One region of the Colwellia sp. MB3u-55 genome, then DNA from elsewhere that is predicted to be linked to it. Evidence: predicted binding sites of a transcription regulator. Region 1 holds the regulator's gene; each other region holds the start of a gene.
What was found. The regulator sigma-54, encoded in region 1, starts transcription at its own class of promoters, with help from an activator protein. The targets are predictions, from matches to a motif close to GTTGGCACGNNNNTNGNNT.

Region 1 (7,303 bases):
TAAAATTGCGTTAAAAATGTAAATAAAAATCGTAAGAAAGCGTGTAAAAACGTAATAAAGTGTAAGATTTTACTCTCAGAAGATATATTTTTGCTTTAACGAAATTTTTACTTTGGCTATTTTTTAACAATGGCATGTAAAAAAACCGCCTTTTGGGCACTTTTTTACCAAGATCTGATTATTTCTCTTTGTTTTTGCTTCGCAACCAGCGACAATTTACGCTCTTAATATAGGAGCCCTTAATGTTATTACAGATTCTAATTTTACTTGTTTCACTTGTTACTCTGGTATGGAGTGCTGATAAATTTGTTTTTGGTGCCTCATCATTAGCAAGAAATTTTGGTATCTCACCGATGATTATTGGTTTAACTATTGTTGCCATGGGTTCATCTGCTCCAGAAATGATGATTGCAGCGACAGCATCTTTAGACGGTAACAATAATACAGCTATCGGTAACGCAATCGGTTCAAACATTACTAACATTGCTTTGGTACTCGGTATAACAGCATTATTTCAACCTTTAAACGTTTCCTCATCAACGGTAAGACGAGAAATTCCATTAATTTTAATTGTTACCGCCCTAGCCTATTGGATGCTTTCTGACGATTACTTTGGCTTTAACGAAGGCTTATCACTGATGATCGGCTTTTTTGTTTATATATTTGCGTTACTTTTTATCACCATAAGAGCCTCTAAAACTCGGCCAATTGATGATCCATTGATCATTGAAGCAGAACAAGAAGTGCCAGACGCGGTTAGCAAACCTAAATCTTTACTTTGGCTAGTCGTTGGTATTATTTTCTTACCTATGAGTGCTAGCTACCTGGTCGATTCATCCGTTTTTATTGCTAAAGCATTTGGCATCAGTGACTTAGTGATTGGTTTGACCGTTATTGCCGTTGGCACAAGCTTGCCAGAACTTGCGGCAAGTATTATGAGTATTATCAAGAAAGAAGATGATTTAGCGCTAGGGAGTATTATTGGCTCTAATATCTTTAATATTTTAGCCGTACTCTCGCTCGCTGGCTTAATTGCACCGGGCGAAGTAGATTCAGATGCCGCAGCACGTGACGCTCCTTACATGCTTGGCGTTACCGTATTATTATTTATACTGTGTTTTACTCGTCGTGCCGGAAAGTTTTGCATTGGCCGCTTAAAAGGTTTGTTATTAATAGGCGCTTTTATCGCTTATCAAGCGCTACTTTTTAGTCAAATAAAGCAATAACAAACACTATAATAGCAATTTACAAAATAAAAACGGGCTAATAATGAACGATTTTAAACAGCTAGCGTTAGACGTTATTCACATAGAACAACAGGCTATTGCAGAGTTAGCCCAGTACATTGATGAGAACTTTGAATATGCCTGTCAGTTAATGTTTAACTGTAAAGGTAGGGTTATTATTGCTGGCATGGGCAAGTCAGGCCATATCGGTGGCAAGATTGCTGCAACGCTGGCGAGCACCGGTACACCTTCTTTTTTTGTTCACCCTGGTGAAGCAAGTCACGGTGATTTAGGTATGATTACCGGTGATGACGTCGTGTTAACTATTTCGCACTCGGGCGAAACCAGTGAAGTGTTAGCAATAGTGCCAGTCATAAAACGTATTGGCGCTAAACTTATTGCGATGACGGGGAATCCAGCCTCAACCTTAGCAAAACTAGGCGATACCCATGTCTGTGTTGCTGTTTCACAAGAGGCTTGTCCACTAGGATTAGCGCCAACATCAAGTACCACAGCAACCCTAGTAATGGGTGATGCACTCGCTGTTGCCTTATTAAATGCTCGCGGCTTTACCGCTGACGACTTCGCACTCTCTCATCCCGGTGGTAGTTTAGGAAAACGCCTATTACTACGTCTTAGCGATATAATGCATAGTGGTGAGCGCTTACCAACTGTAAATGCTAATGCTAAAATTAAGGATGCGTTGGTTGAAGTATCGTTAAAAGGTTTGGGGATGACGGCGGTAGTCGACGAGAGTGGTCAATTACAAGGCTTATTCACTGACGGAGATTTACGTCGTATTCTTGATGAACGTATTGATATACATCTCGATACTATTGCATCAGTGATGACAAAAAATCCCACTGTGGCTCATCAAGATATGCTAGCCGCCGAAGGCTTAAAGATCATGGAAGACAAAAAAATTAATGGTTTAATTATTGTTAATGACAATAATATACCTATTGGCGCAATGAATATGCACGACTTACTAAAATCAGGTCTTATCTAATATGCAAACACTCTATGGCGAAATTACTGACACAGCATTCAATACCATGAAAACAATAAAGCTACTGATATGTGATATTGATGGCGTTTTTTCTGATGGCCGTATTTATTTGGGTAACGATGGTGAAGAATTAAAAGCTTTTCACACTAAAGATGGCTACGGCATAAAAGCATTAGGCGCCAGCGGTGTCGATGTAGCGGTGATCACCGGGAGAACATCAAATATTGTCGCAACACGTATGTCAGCCTTAAATGTTAAATATATAGTGCAAGGTGAAGAAAATAAATTACCCGCCTTGAAAACGATGGCTAAGCAATTAAAGTTATCCCTCGAGGAAATTGCTTATATTGGTGATGATATGCCTGATTATGAGTGTATCAAAGCCGTAGGCTTGGGTATTGCTGTTCAAGATGCCCACCCAAGTATTTTATCTATCGCAAATTACACCACTTTTAACCATGGCGGTTTTGGTGCTGTTCGAGAAATATGCGATTTAATCATGCTTAGCCAAAACACCTTAGCAAATGCTTCGGGTGCGAGTATATGAATCGACTTTATAGTTTAACTTTGTTGTTTTTTCTAATTGCGGGAGGCGTTTACGGTATAATTGAATGGAGAAATTCCTCAGCACCACAATTACAAGCGATTGATAAGACGCTGACCCCTGATTTTATTGCCGAAAATTTACACAGTAATGTTTATAAACATCAAGGAAGTTTAGCTTATGTTGTTGATGCCCATCGTATGGAACATTACCCTGAGTTAAGTATTACCAACTTTGAGTTTCCTCAATACACACTTCATCCAAAAAATGATGCGCCCGCATGGAAAATATCTGCCAATGAAGGCATATTATACAATAACAACCGGGTGAAATTAGAAAAGCATGTCCGCCTGTTAGCAACAGATCCCGATAGCTTATTACAAGAAGTTCAAGGAAAATACTTTGAACTTGATCTAAAAACTAACATCATAAGTTCAGAACAAGAAATTAAAATTATCGGTAAAGGATTTACCATCGATGGTAAAGGTTTAATTGTCGACTTAAACACCAACCAAATGACACTAACTAAACATGTGAAATCAATTTATGAAATTGTTAAAAAATAGCCTACTGTGCTTATTGTTATCAACTCCGCTATTTTCGTCAGCTTTCGCTGAAAAATTTGATATAAAACAAAAGATTGAAATTAACGCTTCAAGACAAGCCGTTGATCTTAAAAATAAAATATTCAGCTATATTGATAACGTGGTGATCACTCAAGGTTCATTAGTTATACGTGCTGATTTAGTACAAGTGCTGACTCAATCAGGCAGTGAAGAAAAAACCTACATCGCTAAAGGGAAGCCAGCAACCTTTAAACAAACCTTAGCCGATGGCACTCCACTTAGCTTACAAGCCGACGAAATAAGATATGAGCCTGCAAATAATTTAGTGATCATTTCAGGAAATGCGCTATTACAGCAAGAAGGCAGTGAAGTTAGTGGCAGTAGAATTACTTACAATATTGCCACTCAGTATGTTAATGCTGAAAGTAAATCTAACGAACGCACTAAAACGATTTTTCAGCCAAAAGAAAAAATTAAAGCGACAACCACAGACGCGAAAACTCAGGAAAAAATTAATTTATGAGCACTAGCACCCTAATGGCAAAAGGCCTTGCCAAAGCCTATAAAGGCAGAAAAGTGGTTAAAAATGTCAGTATGCAAGTTTCAGCAGGACAAATAGTCGGTTTACTGGGCCCAAATGGTGCCGGAAAAACAACTTCTTTTTATATGATCGTTGGTTTGGTTGAAAGTGATAGTGGCGATATTATTTTAAATGACGAAAACCTGACGTTAGCGCCTATGCATGAGCGTGCTAGAAAAGGCATCGGATATTTACCACAAGAAGCCTCTATTTTTCGAAAACTCAGTGTTTACGATAATATTATGGCTATTTTACAAACACGAAAAGAATTATCAGATGCTGAACGTGAAGAAAAATTAGAACATCTTGTTGAAGAATTCAACATAGGTCATATCAAAGATAATTTAGGCATGAGCTTATCGGGTGGTGAACGCCGCCGAGTAGAAATTGCCCGCGCTTTAGCTGCTGAACCAAAATTTATTTTATTAGATGAACCTTTTGCTGGTGTTGACCCAATTTCAGTAGGTGATATTAAAAAAATTATTCTACACTTAAAAGAACGTGGCATTGGTGTGTTGGTCACTGATCACAATGTACGTGAAACTCTCGATGTATGTGAACATGCGTATATTGTTAGTCATGGTGAACTTATTGCAGAAGGTACTGCAGATCAAATTCTTGCAAATCAACATGTAAGAGATGTATACCTTGGTGAACAATTCACGCTATAGTAGTCAGTAAGTGAATAATATCTTCGTATGAAAAAAACGAAAATATCCCATTAAAAATAATAGGAAGTTAATGACCTAAATGCGCCCTACTCTACAACTCCGCATAGGACAACAATTAACCATGACGCCACAATTGCAGCAAGCAATCAAATTGCTGCAACTGTCTACGTTAGAGCTTCAACAAGAAATTCAAGAAGCCTTAGAAAGCAATCCATTATTAGAAATGGATGAGTCTTCAAATAATCCCGAAGATAAAAGTACTGACAACCTTGAAGAAGCTCACACTGCCGGTACTGGTGATGTTAAAGAAGCCCCAGCTTCTGATGGTAGCGAAGACGCTACGCCTACCATTGATGAAATCACCACTACTGAAGCCATGGACAAAAACGATATCCCTGAAGAATTAAACATGGATACCACTTGGGATGATAACTACACAGCTGGTGCAGCAAGTTCAAGTTCAGGCCCCTCTTCAGAAGATTATACTTACCAAGGCGAGACCCAAGACTCTATTCAAGATCATTTGCGCTGGCAAATGGAATTAAGCCCTTTTACCGAAACAGACCGCACTATAGCGACAGCAATTATTGATGCGGTTGATGACGCCGGTTACTTAACGGTATCTAGTGAAGACATTTTAGAGAGTGTTGCCATTGAAGGAGTAGAGCTTGATGAAATAGAGGTGGTACTAAAACGTATTAACCTCTTTGATCCTGTCGGCGTCGCTGCTCGTTCAATTTCAGAATGTTTAATCATTCAACTTAATCAATTTGACCCAGCTACACCTTGGCTAGCAGAAAGTAAGTTAGTTTTGCGTGACCATATTAATCTGCTGGGTAGCCGAGACTATCGTACATTAATGCGTAAAACTCGACTGAAAGAAGACCAACTGCGCGAAGTGGTACGTCTTATTCAATCACTTGACCCTAGACCCGGCGATAGTGTGATGAAGAGTGACGACCAGTACGTTATTCCTGATGTGTCTGTTGAAAAGAAAAATGGCCGTTGGGTGGTCGAATTAAACCCTGATACTGCGCCAAAACTTTCGGTGAATCAGCAATATGCTTCGATGTCACGTTCGATGAAGTCGACAGCGGACACACAATTTATTCGCTCAAATTTACAAGAAGCTAAATGGTTTATTAAAAGCTTAGAAAGCCGTAATGATACTTTATTAAAAGTGTCAAACTGTATTGTGCAACGTCAAATTGGCTTTTTTGAACATGGTAATGAAGCCATGCGTCCAATGGTTTTAAATGATATTGCCGAAGCTGTCGATATGCATGAATCAACCATTTCACGAGTGACAACACAAAAGTACATGCATACGCCACGTGGAATTTTCGAACTGAAGTTTTTCTTCTCAAGCCATGTTGGCACCGAAAGCGGTGGCGAATGCTCATCAACAGCTATTCGTGCACTAATCAAAAAATTTGTTGCTGCCGAAATCCCAGCAAAACCACTTAGTGATAGTAAAATGGCTGATTTATTAGCCGACCAAGGGATAAATGTAGCTCGACGTACCATAGCAAAATATCGAGAGTCACTTTCTATTCCACCTTCTAACCAACGAAAAAGTTTACTTTAACGAAAAGATGAGGAATTAAGCTTATGCAAATTAATCTTTCTGGCCACCATGTTGACATTACCGAAGCTTTACGAGAAAACGTCACGACTAAGATGACAAAATTAAGCCGACATTTTGATCATATCAATAATGTACATGTTGTTCTCACCGTTGAAAAATCAAATCAAATTGCTGAAGCGACTGTTCACGTTAGTGGCTCTGATTTACATGCAAAAGCTGAAAATGCTGACATGTATGCCTCTATTGATAGTCTTGTTGTTAAGCTTGACCGGCAAATATTAAAGTACAAAGGTAAAACGAATCAGCATTAATGCTGTTTATCGCCTGTTCACTCACCAAAGAATCTAAGTAGTATAATGAAGTTGCAAGATATCCTTACCCTTGATTGCACCCTGTGTGCAATTAAGGGTACAAGCAAAAAAAAACTCCTTGAAATAATTAGCACAACTGCGGCAAAAAAATTCGACAATATTGATACTCATCAATTATTCGAAAGCTTAATGGCGCGTGAAAAAGTTGGATCTACCGGTATAGGAAATGGCATTGCGATTCCTCATGGTCGATTAACTAACACGTCACAAGTTATTGCTGTATTGCTGACCAGTGAACAAGCCGTTGAATTTGATGCGATAGACAACCGTGCTGTCGATATTATTATTGCGTTATTTGTACCCGAAGAAAACTGCCAACAACATTTAGATACCTTACAAAGTATTGCGCAAATATTTAGTACTAAACAATTCGCAAAGCAAATAAGAAAATGCAAAGATTCGCAAGAGCTTTTTACTATAATAAAGCATGCTCAACGTTAATAAAATCTAATAATAACCCAGGAAAACTCAAATGAAACTCTTGATAGTCAGTGGTCGCTCAGGGTCAGGTAAAAGTGTCGCCTTACGTGTACTCGAAGATTTAGGCTACTACTGTGTCGATAATATTCCGGTAAATTTATTGCCTGCATTAGCACATACCGTTATTAATGATTACGACAAAGTAGCGGTTAGTTTAGATGTACGTAACTTACCCAATGACCCTAATGATGTTTCAGAGATATTAGATTATCTGCCAAAAACGGTAAAACTCGATATCCTGTATTTAGATGCCGATGACTCTGATCTT
Region 2 (7,303 bases), on a different contig from region 1:
AGAAAAACGCGGCCCTTCTACACCTATGGCAGTTAACCTTTGTGCTGGCATAGCAGAAACTTATGCACTTAAAATATTATTGGGTCGTGGAGAAATAATTGCTGCACCACACGGTCTTCATTTCGATGCTTATCGCAATAAATTCAAAAAAACATGGCGACCATTTGGTAATGCAGGCTTAATACCAAGAATCATGTTTCATATTGCTAAAAGGATTGTGTGTAAGTAGACTAGAGGTAATAAAACTAAAACATTATAATCATAATTCAACCTCTATAGTCTTGGGGTGGGTATGTAAAAGGACTTCAAATGAATAACCGTTGCCGAAATATTCTCTTCCCTACACTGCTTTTAACTCTTATTTCTTGTTCATCTCCAAAAGATAACGAACAACTTTTGATCGAAGCAAAAACATTAATTTCGCAAAATGAAAAATCTGAAGCGGCTATCAATTTAAAAAACATTCTACAAAAAGAACCCGAACATAGCGAGGCTCGTTACTTACTAGGTAAAATTTACCTTAGTGCCGACAATTATTTGAGTGCAGAAAAGGAGTTTAAGCGAGCTATAGCTAACAATCCTCAAAATTATCAGGCAATTTTAATGTTGGCAAAAACGCAACTCTCATTAAGTCAATTTGACAATGTTATTAATACATTGAACCTTATAGATTTCAAAAACCTTGAAGATCAAATTTATTCACTATTACTTACATCACAAGCTTACTTAAGTACTGACAAAATAGACTTAGCAAAAGAGAATATTAATAAGGCGAATAATCTTAACAGTGACTCTCTACAAAGTATTTTGGGGAACGCATTAATTGCTGCCTATGAAAATAACACTGATGAAGCCTTGTCGCTTTTAAAGCATTTACTTGAGAAAGATAGTACATTTCAAGAAGCCTTATTATTGAAAGGTAGTATTCTCAGTAATAACGAACAATACCAAGAAGCTGCGGAAGCCTACTCAGCTTACTATAAATTGAAGCCAGCAAACTTTGGTATTAGGACACTTGTCGCTCATAACTATATTAAAGCAGGTAACTTCGACGCAGCAAAACCACATATAGAAGCGCTTCTTCAGATTAATGATAACCATCCAACAATCAATCTATTAGCTGCACAAGTAAAATATTCAGATGAAGATTACCAAGCAGCAAAAGAGCTAGCAGATAAAGTCGTTAATAGTACCAATAATGCACTTGCTCAGATGATTTCAGGACTAAGTAGTTATCAATTAAAAAGCTATAATCAGGCTTATTATCAACTTAATGCCATTGCCGACTTATTACCTAAAGACCATAGAGTACATAAAGTTCTTGCGTTATTACAAGTGAAATTAGGCTACACCGAAGAGCTTAATGAAACACTAGCCCAATTCTCAAACTTAACGGCTGACGACGCTTCACTTTATGTCAATATAGGCAGAGAGTTAGCTAATAAGGGTGACAAGAAAGCGGCACAAGAAATGTTCAGTATGGCTAATAATTTGGCTCCTGATAATGCGACTATAAAAGCTCAACTTGGTATAATAAAGCTACTTAATACAGATAAATCTGGCTTAGATGAACTAAAAAAGGCGATTAAATTAGACCCTGATTTTAAAGCAGCAAATATTGCTTTAGCAATGAATTACCTGAAAGATAATAAAATATTAGAAGCAGAAAAAATTGCCGACAAATGGCTAAAAACAAACCCTAGTAACACTGCCGCAATAATCCTTCGTGGAAATATTGCAATGAAGTCAGGGAATATTAGTGATGCTAAAAAATACTTTAATCAGGCCCTTACAATTAAACCTGAGAGCATAATTTCATTCTTTAATTTGGCAGTAATCACTGCTGACGAAAAAAAATATAGTGAATCAAATGCCTACTTAGATAAGCTATTTTCGATTGATTTAGAATACCCATACGCTTACCGCTTAGCGATAAGCAACTCATTGAAAGAAAATACACCTCAGTTTTTAGAAGCAAAAATATTAAAATTCATAAAAGAGTCGCCTAACGCTATATGGCCTAAAGTGATAATGTCTAGACGTTTAATCATTAAAAAAGACTACCCACAAGCTATATCGATTTTAGAAACATTAACCGATTACAACGTGTTACCTAATTTCTATTTTTTAGCTCTCTCTAATGCTTTACTAGCTAATAATAATGATGAAAAATTAGCTGATATGTATAAAAAATGGCAAAATGCGCAGCCAAACAATTCAGCTGCTTTTTTGAGTTATATAGATATATTAGATCAAAAGAAACAATACAAACTCGCATTATATGTAACAAAGGAAGCATTATCACAAGAGAAATTACATAATCATTTTCAACTACAAGTACTAGAAGGCTATTATCTGTTAGCGACGAATCAAATTGAAACTGCTAATAAAAAAATTACACGCTTATCAACAATTGAGCCAAACCATGCCTTTCTATTAAGAGTTCAAGGACAGCTTGCGCTAGCACAGTCGAACTTCCCTCGTGCTATAGATTACTTATCTCGCTCTTTAAAGTTAAACAAAAGAACATCTACAGGACTTTTTTTAGCAACGGCATATAGGGATAATGGACAGGTGGATGAAGCGATAAATTTTCTTGAAACTGAATTAAAAATAGCACCAAACACACCTTTATTCAGTAGATTACTTGCTGAATTGTATGTAAAGAATTCTCCCGTGGATGCGATAAATAGCTATAAAAAGATGATAGAAAAAAATCCTAATGATGTTGTCGCCCTAAATAATATTGCTTGGACATATTTAGAGCAAAACAGTTTAGAACAAGCATATTATTTTTCTGCAAAAGCTATAGAATTAGCGCCTAACCACCCACAAATACTTGATACTTACGGTATAATTTTGACTAAAACCAACCGATTACCGAAAGCACTTAAAGTACTCACCCTTGCATATGAGTTATCACCTAGTAACACCGAAATCATCGTTCACTTAGCTGATGCTTATAAGGCAGACAATCAACTCGATAAAGCAAAAGAGTTATTAAAAGAAAATAACTTGGACGTAAAAGAGTAGTGATATAAACTAATCTAACGAAAGGTGCTCAATTGGGCGCCTTTATTTCTAATTACAATTTGTTTAAAAGGCTAGCTGTGTTCTATATTAAACAATATTTTCCTCTCGTTATTCTCACTCTAATTTACTTATTTATTGCTCTTACGCAGCTACCTATTATTGAGAATATTTGGATATATAGCTTCGATGATGGAACATATTCTCACGCATACCTTATTCCAATAATTAGCATCTATTTATACTGGATATTATTTAACGAGGGGAAGCTGCAGTTCAGCAATAAGTTAAATCCACTATGCATTGTCATTACCATTGTTTGCGCTTATGCATTATCCACTTTTAGTTTAGCGCAATTTCCATTTGGCTATAGAACCACATTAGTACTCTTTCTTACTTCTATAATTGCTATTATCTTTAAACCAACGCTTAAAGTGCTTTTCCCTTCATTATTTTTAATATTTCTTATTCCCGTATGGGGAGCTTTAACATCTACTCTGCAAAATATTTCGACAGATGCGGTTACTATTATTATGGGCTATACCGGCATTCCCACTTATGTTGAAGGTAATATTATAACTATCCCTCCCGGTGTATTTGAAATAGCAGGAGGCTGTAGTGGTTTACGGTATTTATTGGTTTCACTTGCCATATCAAGTTTATTTATTTTTCTTAATATAAAAAAGGCATCGCATGGTGCATTATTTTTATGCATTGCTGTTCTAGGGGCATTGCTAACAAACTGGATAAGAATCACAGGCCTTATAGTTATCGGTAATTATACCAACATGGAAAGTAGCTTAATGGCAGACCATAATTCTTTTGGCTGGTATTTATATATACCATTTATGGTTTCGCTATTTTATTTTGGTCAGAGATTCGTCACGGTTGGTGAAACTAACGCTAAGAAACAGAACCCGCAAAGCGATCGAGTAAATACAACAGCAATAATTTTCTCTGCATTGCTTGTACTAGTAATTTCCGATTTTGTAAAAAAAGCTATTCCAAGTGTGGCTTTTTCAAAAAACAATATCTGTCACGAAATCACTACTTCTATACCTCTTCCCCAATTACATAATCAGTATCAAGTTTGTCAAAACAAAATAAATGACCAAGAATTCATCATCACATATAGCTTCGATTCAAAAGGGCTCGAAAACTCAGTTGATTTTTATTTAAATGAGTTTATTCCAGAAAATTGGCAAGTACTCAAGAGCAATGAAACTGTAAACTGGAATTATATGCAAGTTATCAAAAATGGTAGCAGCTATGATATCGCTTATAAGTTTCAAGCCCACATGTTCGAAACAGTAAGTTTAACTAAATTGAAGAAAGTAAAACTAGTGAATGCACTGCTGGGAAAAAGCGGAACTAAATTAATATGGAAAATTCAACAAATAAATTAAATACGATTTTAAACTCTTATGTGTTGCAAATAAGGTGTCAGTATATTTTACAACTAAGATTATTTCTGTTATTCGAAAAAAATTAAGTTACTGTTAAGAAAGAAGTTTAAAGTATTGGCATGGACAGTGCATTTCATGGTCAGACAACGAATTTAATCAATTTTAATAAACAGCACAAGGATATAGCATGAATACGAAACTTAAAGTCTGCGCAACTATACTAGCAGCAACATTAGCAAACGCAGCAAACGCTGGTGTAGTTACAGAATGGACTTATAACAACCAAGCAGGTTTCGCTACTTGGACTAGTGAAGGTGCTACAACAACTACTGCTGATGATGTTGTTGCTTCAGGTAACTCTTCAACTGGTGATAATAGTGCATTAACTGTAAATGGTGATAACATTTTAGATACGAACGGCAATATCATCGTTGATGGTACTGACAATGCATTGCACACAACCTTAACTTGGGGTACTCCTGCAGCAGGCGCGAATAGTGGCGACCCTCAGAGTAGCTTATACATTGATAGCCCTATTGAAGGCAGTATTTCAACTAATGATTTGAACTGGGCTCAAGGTACTTCGATGACTCATGAAAACTGGGTTATTACGGGTGATTCTTTAGTTTCTGGTAGCTTATTTGATGGTTTAACATTAACACCAACATCATGGGTTGCACTGCCTGGCGAAAGCGACCCTACAGCTGATGCACCTTACTTTGCTCCTCAACTTCAATTTGCAATGACATTTACAGAAACACCAAATAAAGGTGTAGATGTTAATGGCCTTTGTCCTAACGGTGTGGAAAATTACGTTGACGATAACGCTAACGGTTGTGGTGATATATTCGCACTAACTATCCCCACAATAGCTCAAGATTTCGTAACATTTGGTGATAACTTTTTAGAATTTACCGTTCCATTTGTACTTTTAACAGCAACAGGCCAACCAATTCCAGGTTGGAGCGACACTTTATACTACGTAACAACTCGTTTATCTGGTCTAACAACATTAGCACCTGAACAATGTGGTATTAATGGTGCTGACTTATGTGCTGGTTTCGTAACTAAAGAACAACAATCAAACGAACTTATTGCACAATTTAAAGTACGTACAGTTCCAGAGCCAACAGCTATCGCATTATTTGGTTTAGGTCTAATTGCTACAGGCTTTGCTGGTAGAAGAAAACGTAACGTATAATTGCAAAAGTAATATTATAAAAACTGGCTTTTAATAAGTCGGTTTTTTTTTCATTAAATTATGATAAAAATCTTAAACTTAGTTATATTTCACCGTCGAATCATTAATTTTTCCCCATAATTAAAAATATTTAACTACAATTAATCAAACTAAAACATTTTTCTTATTGGATTTTTGTTAATTTTCAATAAAGGTTTGCGTTAAGGATATAGCTATGATTTCAATAAAACTAAACTTCAGTATACCCATTCTACTTTTCACTTCTTTTTTTACATTCGCAGACACCTATAAGGTTGGGCCTAACCAACCATATGAAAATTTAAATACAGTCCCATGGTTAGAACTTATAGCTGGCGACACCGTATTAATTCATTATCGAGAAGAACCTTACAGAACAAAAATAGGTTTACGTAGCATAGGTACTAAAGACAAACCAGTCACCATATCTGGAGTCGCCAATTTTGAGGGTAAACTACCTATTATTTCGGGAGAGAATGCAACAACCCCTGATAGCCTTATCAGTTTTTTTAGTGAGCAATGGGATGAAGCAAATGGACTTATCCTAATTAAAAGAGATCGGAGCATGCGTTGGGGATTAAAACCATCCCACATCATCATCAAAAACTTAATTCTCACTGGCGCCTCAACTACGAACCAATTTACCGACCAATTTGGTCAAGAGAGAAATTATGCCCAAAGTTCTGCTGCAATATGGGCCAGTTTGGTAGACACTTTAACCGTAAAAAACTGTCAGATTATTGATAATGGTAATGGTATCTTTGTTCTCTCAAAAAATAGTGAAGAAGAGATTTCACGTGATATTATTATTGAAGGCAATACATTTTCGGATAATGGTGTAAAAAACAGTTTTAGGCAGCATAATATCTATACGCAAGCAGCAGGGATTATCATACAGTACAACAAAATAAATTCTCTTAGACCTTTATCGAAAGGTGCCGCAATTAAAGACCGTTCATCTGGCACTGTTATCCGATATAACAAAATTTTTGCAGGTGCATATGCGATTGACCTCGTCGACCCTGAAGACAGTTACAAGATACTCACCCAAGAACCTAATTTTCATGATACATGGGTTTACGGGAACACAATAATTAGTGCAGCTAATCACGAAAATAGAGTTTATGCTTCACGTTTAATTCATTATGGTGGAGATACAGGGGTTACTGATATATATCGTAAAGGCACATTACACTTTTTCCACAACACCGTTTTCTTAGATATTTATTCGACACATGATTCTTTGCCCTTAAGCTGGCGAACAAGACTATTTATCATGGACACTAATGATGAGTCAGTAGAAGCTTCAAATAATATATTTTATTCGCATGGTGACACCAATGTTAGTTGGCTATCTGGTTTTGGTCACCTCACGCTCTCTGGTACCAATTGGGTAAGTACAAATACGGCAGTCAATGCTGATAACATAGAATTTTCAGGAAGTTATACTAACAACAGTAAGATGATACTTGGTAAAACGATTGGATTTACCGACATCGACAGTTATAACTTTAAACTAAGAAATGGCTCTTCTGCACTTGACAGCGCTACCTTATCGGATAAAAACTCTAGCGATCTGCATCCTTTAACGTCCCAATATAATGAAAATACTATGACCTCTCCTAGAACAATTGAGGGAGCATATCCA
Region 3 (7,303 bases), 280 kb from region 1:
GTGAAATGTCTTGAACATAAGTGCCTGAACCAACAAAGTTACCCCCACTGTATAATCCAACCGAGGAGTTTTGTTCTGCGCGTTGTCGGTTATAACCTTCGGTATTAACATTGGAAATATTATGACCCGTTGTCGCCAGCTGCTGCTGTGCGGCAAGTAAACCACTAACACCTGTGTTATATAAGTTAACCGACATGACTTCACTCCTAACCTAACCAAAACTCAATGCATTTATATGCTGAGCGCTTATTTACTTATTTAGTAAACTGGTTACGGTTCGTAGTGTTCCCTTAATTTTTTCTGCGTATTTGGGATCCGTCGCATAACCAGCACTCTGTAGGTTATGCAGGAAGTGTTCCACATCGCCAGCTTTGTCTAATGCATTTTTATAGCGTTCGCTGTTTGAGAGAAACTGCATGTAATCATTAACGCTGTCACTAATGGTTTCATAAACGCGAAAGGGTTCACGTTTTTTAACCATAGCACCTTGCTCAAATTCAAGGGTTTCCTTATTAATTTTGTCGCCATCCCAGCGTTTATCGGCTTTAATGTTAAACAAGTTATTAGAGCTTTGACCACTTTCTGTTTTGATGATTTTTTGTCCCCAGCCAGTTTCTAATGCGGCTTGAGCTATAACAACTTCAAAGGGAATATTTAACTTTTCTTCAACGCGTTTAGCATCTTCGGTTAATGCCATAACAAAGTCTTTAGGTTGCTGATACTGAGGCTCTTGCATGGCAAGCATTTCATAAACCGACGGTTTGTTATCTAACGAATTTGCCGTGTTAGACGAAGAAGGCGCTCGTTGTGGCATATCAAATAATGCTTGTCGATTATTAGTTGAACGATCACCTGAGTCATTAGTTTGACGATCCTCGGCCGAAATAAGGATCCCTGTGTCGACAATTGACTTGCCTTTATTATTATCTTCGCTGAGTAAGCCGTTGCTTTTACTGAAGCGATTATCACTTTGTAAAAATGACTGCGGGGTAAAACTTTCAGTGTCACCACCTAGCTGGCGAACGATTAAGTCTGATAAACCTAAAGAGCCGTTATTTGATAATTCTAATGACATTTGTTGGTCATGCATATCACGATAAAATTTTGTACTTTCTGAATTAAAGGGACTATCTGACTCTAAAACGTCTTGTGCTTTACGCATACTTTTCATCAACATTTGCATGAAAATCGCTTCAAACTGCTTAGCCGCTGTTTGTAAAGCCGCATCTTTTGAGCCTTTATCAGTTTCTTTAGACTGTTGGCGAATAGAATTCAAGCCATTGATGTCTAAAAAATTCTGAGAATTAGCGGTCACAGATGCTTGCGGTGCCAATGAAGTTAGTGAAGATTGAGTCGGTGTAATCATAAGCTTTATTGATCATTAAATAATGATCAATTCTCCTCGTAATGCGCCCGCTTGTGATAGTGCTTCAAGAATTGCCATAACATCACCAGGGCCGGCACCAATTTCATTAATCGCTCGAACGAGTGTGTCTAAACTTACCCCCGGATTAAAAACAAACATCCGGTTATCATCTTTATTAACGTTAACAATAGATTGATTCGTTACCGCCGTATTGCCATCAGCAAAAGCATTAGGCTGTGACACATCTCGTGTTTCATTAATCGTTACCGTAATACCACCATGAGTAATAGCCGCAGGCAATAAGCGCACATCAGAACCGATCACGATAGTACCGGTACGGGAGTTAACAATAACTTTCGCCGCCGGACGTGAAGGTTCGAATTCTAAATTTTCTAAGGCAGCCAAAAAGCTGACTCGTTGGCTCGCATCTCTCGGTGCATTAACTTGAATAGAGGTTGCATCAATAGCGCGAGCAATAAAAGTGGCGGGGTCGTTAATGTTAGCAAACTCGCTATTAATGACTCGCTCTAAACTTCTCGCACTACTGAAATCAGAATCTCTAAGATTAAAGGTAATATAATCGCCAGAAGTAAATGGTGAAATAACTTCACGTTCAACCATAGCACCATTAGCAATACGGCCTACGGTTGGTGTATTAACAATAACTTTTGAGCCATCTAAACCTTCAGCACCTAAACCGCTAACGACTAAACTGCCTTGAGCAACGGCATAAGCATTACCATCAATACCCATGAGAATAGTTTGTATTAATGTTCCACCACGTAAGCTTTGCGCACTGCCCATTGAAGAAACTGTAATATCAATTTTTTGGCCAGGTTTAGTAAATGCGGGTAACTCAGCATGAACTGCAACCGCAGCAACATTTTTAATTTTTGGTTTTAAATTAGCCGGCATAGTAATACCAAAATTACTTAACATGGTTTTGAAACTTTGCTCGGTAAATGGACTTTGTTCGCCTGTTCCAGGTAAACCCACCACTAAACCATAACCTATCAATTGATTACTTCGGACACCAGCAACATCGGCTAAATCTTTAATTCGCTGTGCAGAGCTCATCGAACTAAACAAAAATGTTAGCACCAAGATAGTAACTTTCATACTTCTGAAAAAAGTGTTCATAATAATACCTATTGAAAGTTTATGTTCAATTAACCCTAAAGGGGCCACCAAGAGCTCGTAAAGAAACTTGATAACCAACCTTGTTCTTGTACATCAGCAAAAGTCCCAGTACCTGCATATTCAATGCGCGCATTAGCGATTTTACCAGAAACAATGGTGTTACTAGAGCTAATATCTTGTGCGCGAATAACACCGGTTAAGCGAATAAATTCGTCACCGTTATTTAAAGTCATCCATTTTTCACCACGGATCATCAAATTGCCATTGGGCAAAACACGCAAAACATGTACAGAAATATGACCGTTTAAGCTATTACCTTGGTTAGACTTTGAATCACCACTAAAGTCAGAGCCTTGGTTATAGCCAAATTGAATGGCATTATTTTTAAAGTTTACTGCAGCGCCGCCTAAACCAATAATAGGATCTAAACTGGCACTATTTTCTTTACTCAACTCTGTTTTAGCATTTTTCTGTGCTTGTGTACTTTCACTTAACGTCACTGAAATAATGTCACCAACACGATGAGCTTTTGAGTCAGAATAAATATTATTAACGTAGTTAGCTCTAAACAGTGAACCCGTCGGGATAATAGAGGCTTCTTCCATTTCGGGTAAAATCGGCGCAAAGTCAGGATCGTCAGGTAACGTTTTGGCCTGTTCAACACTGGCACAACCCGTTATTGATAAAAAGAAGATAACTAAGACTAAGTGAATTTTCATAAGAGATTCCTTAACGCTATAACTGCTGATTAATATAACTAAGCATTTCATCAACTGCTGAAATTACTTTTGAGTTCATTTCATATACCCGTTGACTTTCAATCAAGTTAACAAGTTCTTCGGTGGTATTTACATTCGAGGTTTCTAGCGCGCCTTGCACTATCATGCCAAAACCTTCTAAACCTGGAACCCCTTCTTGTGGAGCACCACTAACCGCTGTTTGAATGTATAAATTTTGCCCTATTGGCTGCAAACCGGTCGGGTTAACAAAGTTAACTGTATTAATTTGACCGATAACAGCAGGATCAGGTTGCCCCTGAAGAGTTACAGAGACTTCACCATCTTGAGAAACAATAATACTCAACGCATCAGGCGGAATAGTTATTTGTGGTTGAATTAAATAACCCGCGCCCGGTGTAACCATATTGCCCTCTTCATCCATGGTAAATTGACCATTTCTTGAATATGACGATGTACCGTCAGGGAGTTGCACTTCAAAAAAACCTTCACCTTGGATCATTAGATCTAAAGCGTTATCGGTAGTTTGCATATCACCTTGGGTATGAATTTTTTGCGTAGCCACCACTTTTGTACCCGCGCCAAGCATTAAGCCTGAAGGCATCTCTGTATCTTGTGCAGAGCGACCACCTGGCTGATTAATCGTTTGATAGAGTAAATCTTCAAATACGGCACGACTTTTCTTAAAACCTATAGTACTGGCGTTAGCTAAATTATTAGAAATTACCGCAATATCTTTTGTTTGCGCATCTAACCCTGTTTTACTTATCCATAATGCTGGGTTCATAAATCACCTCAAAAATTATTTATTTAAATTAGAAAGCACGTAATAAAGATGCTGAACTTGCATCAACTTCTTCGGCTGTTTTCATGAGTTTTAATTGCATTTCAAACTGACGTTGCAAAGAAATCATCGCGGTCATCTCCCCAATAGGGTTTACGTTACTTGCTTCAAGCATGCCGTTTTCGACTTTGACATTGACGTCAGCATTCTCATTTAGTCCATCTTTTCGACGAAACAAGCCATCAGCACCTTTTGCTAACTCTTGCACCCTCGGGTTAACCATTTTTAGACGACCCACTTCTTCTTGAAGAGAACTAGGTGCTCCTTCAGGCTGAACCATGATGGTGCCATCTTTACTGATATGAATATTATTGACTGGTAGAGGTATAAATATCGGGCCAGTATCTCCTAAGACAAGCTCACCTTTAGAGGTTTCTAAAGCACCTTCTTCGTTGAGTCTAAATTGGCCATCACGTGTATAACCTTCAGTACCATTTTCAGCTTGAACAGCAAACCAACCCGGCCCTTGAATGGCAAGATCTAAATCTCGAGAAGTTTGCATCAAAGAACCACTGTCAAAGTTTTGGCTGGCATTTTCTGTCATGGCAAACACACGAGAAGGCAAGCCTTCGCCAAAAGCTTGCATTGAACGCGCCTGTGCTAAATCGGCTTTAAAACCCGTAGTCTTAGCGTTAGCAAGGTTGTTAGCATTAACGGCAAGCGAATGCATATTTTGTTTCGCACCGCTCATTGCGATATAAAGCATTTTGTCCATAACAGATCTCTAAAATTGTATCTTACAATGAGAAATGCAATAACAGTGCCAGAAGAAATATGACAAGAAAAGGAAGATGAAAAAGTAATCATTTTATCATCAACAAAAAGGAGACTACTAACGTTTTAAAAGACAAGTAGTTAAAGACTGTCCGCTGCTCGGGCATTGACATGTAAAAAAGTATTAATGCGATGAAATCATGGATGCCTAAGAATGGCTATGTTTCGCTCTAAATCTATACCGTTCACCCTGAATATAAAAAGAGATAAAACATTTTACGTTTTATCTCTTTTATTTATCATAGACGACATTATTTTAAAAATTTATTTATCGAATCTGTAAAATAGTTTGGTTTAGCTGGTTATCAACTTCTAGTGCTCGAGAGTTAGCCTGAAAATTTCGCTGTGCTGAAATTAAGTCGATTAATTCTGTGGTTAAGTTAACGTTTGATTGCTCTAATGCCGATGAATTAATAGTACCAAAAGTACCTGAACCCGCCTCACCAGCCAATGCTTCACCAGAACTAATACTTTCTTTCCATGAAGTATTACCGATTTGTGTTAAGCCCTGTTCATTCGCAAAGTTTACTAAAGCAATTCGTGATAATGGTTCTGAAGTACCATTACTGTATGTCGCTCGAATTAAACCATCACTACCAATATCTATACCCGTTAATCGACCAACCGCTAAGCCATCTTGCTCAAGCGAAGTCACTTCAAAGTTTGAAGCAAACTGCGTAGGTTCATTTGGATTAGGGCCAAGAGGGTCTAGATTGAAATTAATTTTCACAGTTTGAGTTGGATCAGCACCATTTGATAATATCGTTGCTCCAAGTGGAACTGTAACAGCACCACCGTCACCTGGCATAGGTAATTGTGCAACGAAATCACCTGAAGAATCAAAGTACATACGCATACCAGTAACACCGCCACCTGCTGATAATGGACCTGAATTACCACCACCTTGTGGATTTAATATTGGTGTTCCAGGGGGTTCTGTTGGATTTGGATCTGTCTGTCCACCTGGATCAGCCAAGTCTACGGGTATACCATCAACGCCAGCAAACATCATCCACTGATTAGCATTAGTCGAAGGGTTATCTTTAATAAAGTAATAAGTCATTATATGACTATCACCTAATGAATCAAAAATAGTCACCGAAGTTGAATGGTTAAAAGTCAACGGATCCTCGGGATCAAAGTTACCTGGCGCACTACTAATCCAATCACCACCAGCAGGTAAGTTCATTCTTACATCTACTTCACTGGTTTTCTGAGGAGCACCAGAGGCAGTAGGGATACGAATAGGCTCCGCTGTACTTAAACTTACTGACGCAGAGGTGCCGTCAGGGTTAACTGGGAAACCTAATAAATGCTCACCCGCAGAGTTAACAACAAAATTACTGTCGTTTAATTTAAACTGACCTGCCCGGGTATATGACGTTTCCAAAGAGTCAAGTTCAGGTACTGTTGCATAAAAACCATTACCCGTAACGGCTAAATCTAACGCGTTATTAGTAAACTGAATACTACCTTGCTGAAACTGCTGAGCGACATCTGCCGTCAAAACACCGTCACCCACTTTTGTTTTACCCGAAGCAAGTAATGATGCCGCATACACATCAACAAATTCCGCACGCGACTCTTTAAAGCCGGTGGTATTAACGTTAGCGATGTTATTTGATGTAACATCCAAATCTTTTTGAGCAGCGTTTAATCCGCTCAACGCTATATTAAATGACATAATTGCACCTCATATAAAAAACTGTTTATCTTAATTATTTCTAATTTTCGAGTATTCACTCTTCATTGAAATAACAGTGGCTTAAATTTATTTAGTTCGAAAAACTATTAATTTAACCTTCTGATACTTCCACCACATCTGCTAGTGCCATGGAACTGCCACCATTAAGATTTAATAAAATATTTCCACCTGCACCGGCTAACGTCACACTATCAACTTTACGATAGGTCATCGCTTGTAATTCTGATGCTTCACCTTCCACTAATCCTGCAATTCTAAAACGATAAGCACCTTGTGGAGCGGACTCGCCATTTGTCATCTTGCCGTCCCAATTAAAGGTAAACTCACCTGCAGCCACACTGCCAACAGGGACTGTTTGAATAAGTTCTCCAGCGGTGTTTTCAACATAAATATTTACATTACTTGCCGCTTTATCCGTGACCATTTTGCCTTTAACGGCTTCACCTTCAGCCATACCAAAAACATTATCATCAACTAAAACGCTGCGACCCACTAACGAGGAGGCCTGTAATGCTTGACTCGATGACATGGATGCAGCAAATGAGGTAAATTGTTCATTTAGTGTTGCCACACCGTCAGTCGTTGAAAACGCGGTCATTTGCGAAATCATTTCATTATTTTCAACGGGCTTAGTTGGATCTTGATGAGAAAGCTCTTTGGTCAGTAACGCAAAGAAATCTTCTTGCGTTAACATACCATTGCCATTATCCGTCTTTGTAACATCTTCCTTTTGCCAG

Region 2: a site for sigma-54 is predicted at 4,550-4,568, ahead of H4J66_RS10505 (THxN family PEP-CTERM protein). Genes of this name have one in related genera too.
Region 3: a site for sigma-54 is predicted at 4,837-4,855, ahead of flgF (flagellar basal-body rod protein FlgF). Genes of this name have one in related genera too.

What each region holds. Positions count from the first base shown of each region.
Region 1 is NZ_JACGUS010000122.1:504,576-511,878, forward strand. Features, by position in the region: gene H4J66_RS18460 (calcium/sodium antiporter) at 243-1,226, shown strand; gene H4J66_RS18465 (KpsF/GutQ family sugar-phosphate isomerase) at 1,270-2,235, shown strand; gene kdsC (3-deoxy-manno-octulosonate-8-phosphatase KdsC) at 2,237-2,782, shown strand; gene lptC (LPS export ABC transporter periplasmic protein LptC) at 2,779-3,345, shown strand; gene lptA (lipopolysaccharide transport periplasmic protein LptA) at 3,326-3,868, shown strand; gene lptB (LPS export ABC transporter ATP-binding protein) at 3,865-4,596, shown strand; gene H4J66_RS18490 (RNA polymerase factor sigma-54) at 4,676-6,184, shown strand; gene hpf (ribosome hibernation-promoting factor, HPF/YfiA family) at 6,208-6,495, shown strand; gene ptsN (PTS IIA-like nitrogen regulatory protein PtsN) at 6,541-6,996, shown strand; gene rapZ (RNase adapter RapZ) at 7,028-7,303, shown strand, end outside.
Region 2 is NZ_JACGUS010000114.1:94,570-101,872, forward strand. Features, by position in the region: gene H4J66_RS10490 (ThiF family adenylyltransferase) at 1-229, shown strand, start outside; gene prsT (XrtA/PEP-CTERM system TPR-repeat protein PrsT) at 310-3,033, shown strand; gene xrt (exosortase) at 3,066-4,436, shown strand; gene H4J66_RS10505 (THxN family PEP-CTERM protein) at 4,624-5,637, shown strand; gene H4J66_RS10510 (hypothetical protein) at 5,852-7,303, shown strand, end outside.
Region 3 is NZ_JACGUS010000122.1:219,774-227,076, forward strand. Features, by position in the region: gene flgK (flagellar hook-associated protein FlgK) at 1-196, opposite strand, end outside; gene flgJ (flagellar assembly peptidoglycan hydrolase FlgJ) at 251-1,366, opposite strand; gene H4J66_RS17175 (flagellar basal body P-ring protein FlgI) at 1,382-2,506, opposite strand; gene flgH (flagellar basal body L-ring protein FlgH) at 2,542-3,225, opposite strand; gene flgG (flagellar basal-body rod protein FlgG) at 3,242-4,030, opposite strand; gene flgF (flagellar basal-body rod protein FlgF) at 4,059-4,802, opposite strand; gene flgE (flagellar hook protein FlgE) at 5,130-6,545, opposite strand; gene H4J66_RS17200 (flagellar hook assembly protein FlgD) at 6,658-7,303, opposite strand, start outside.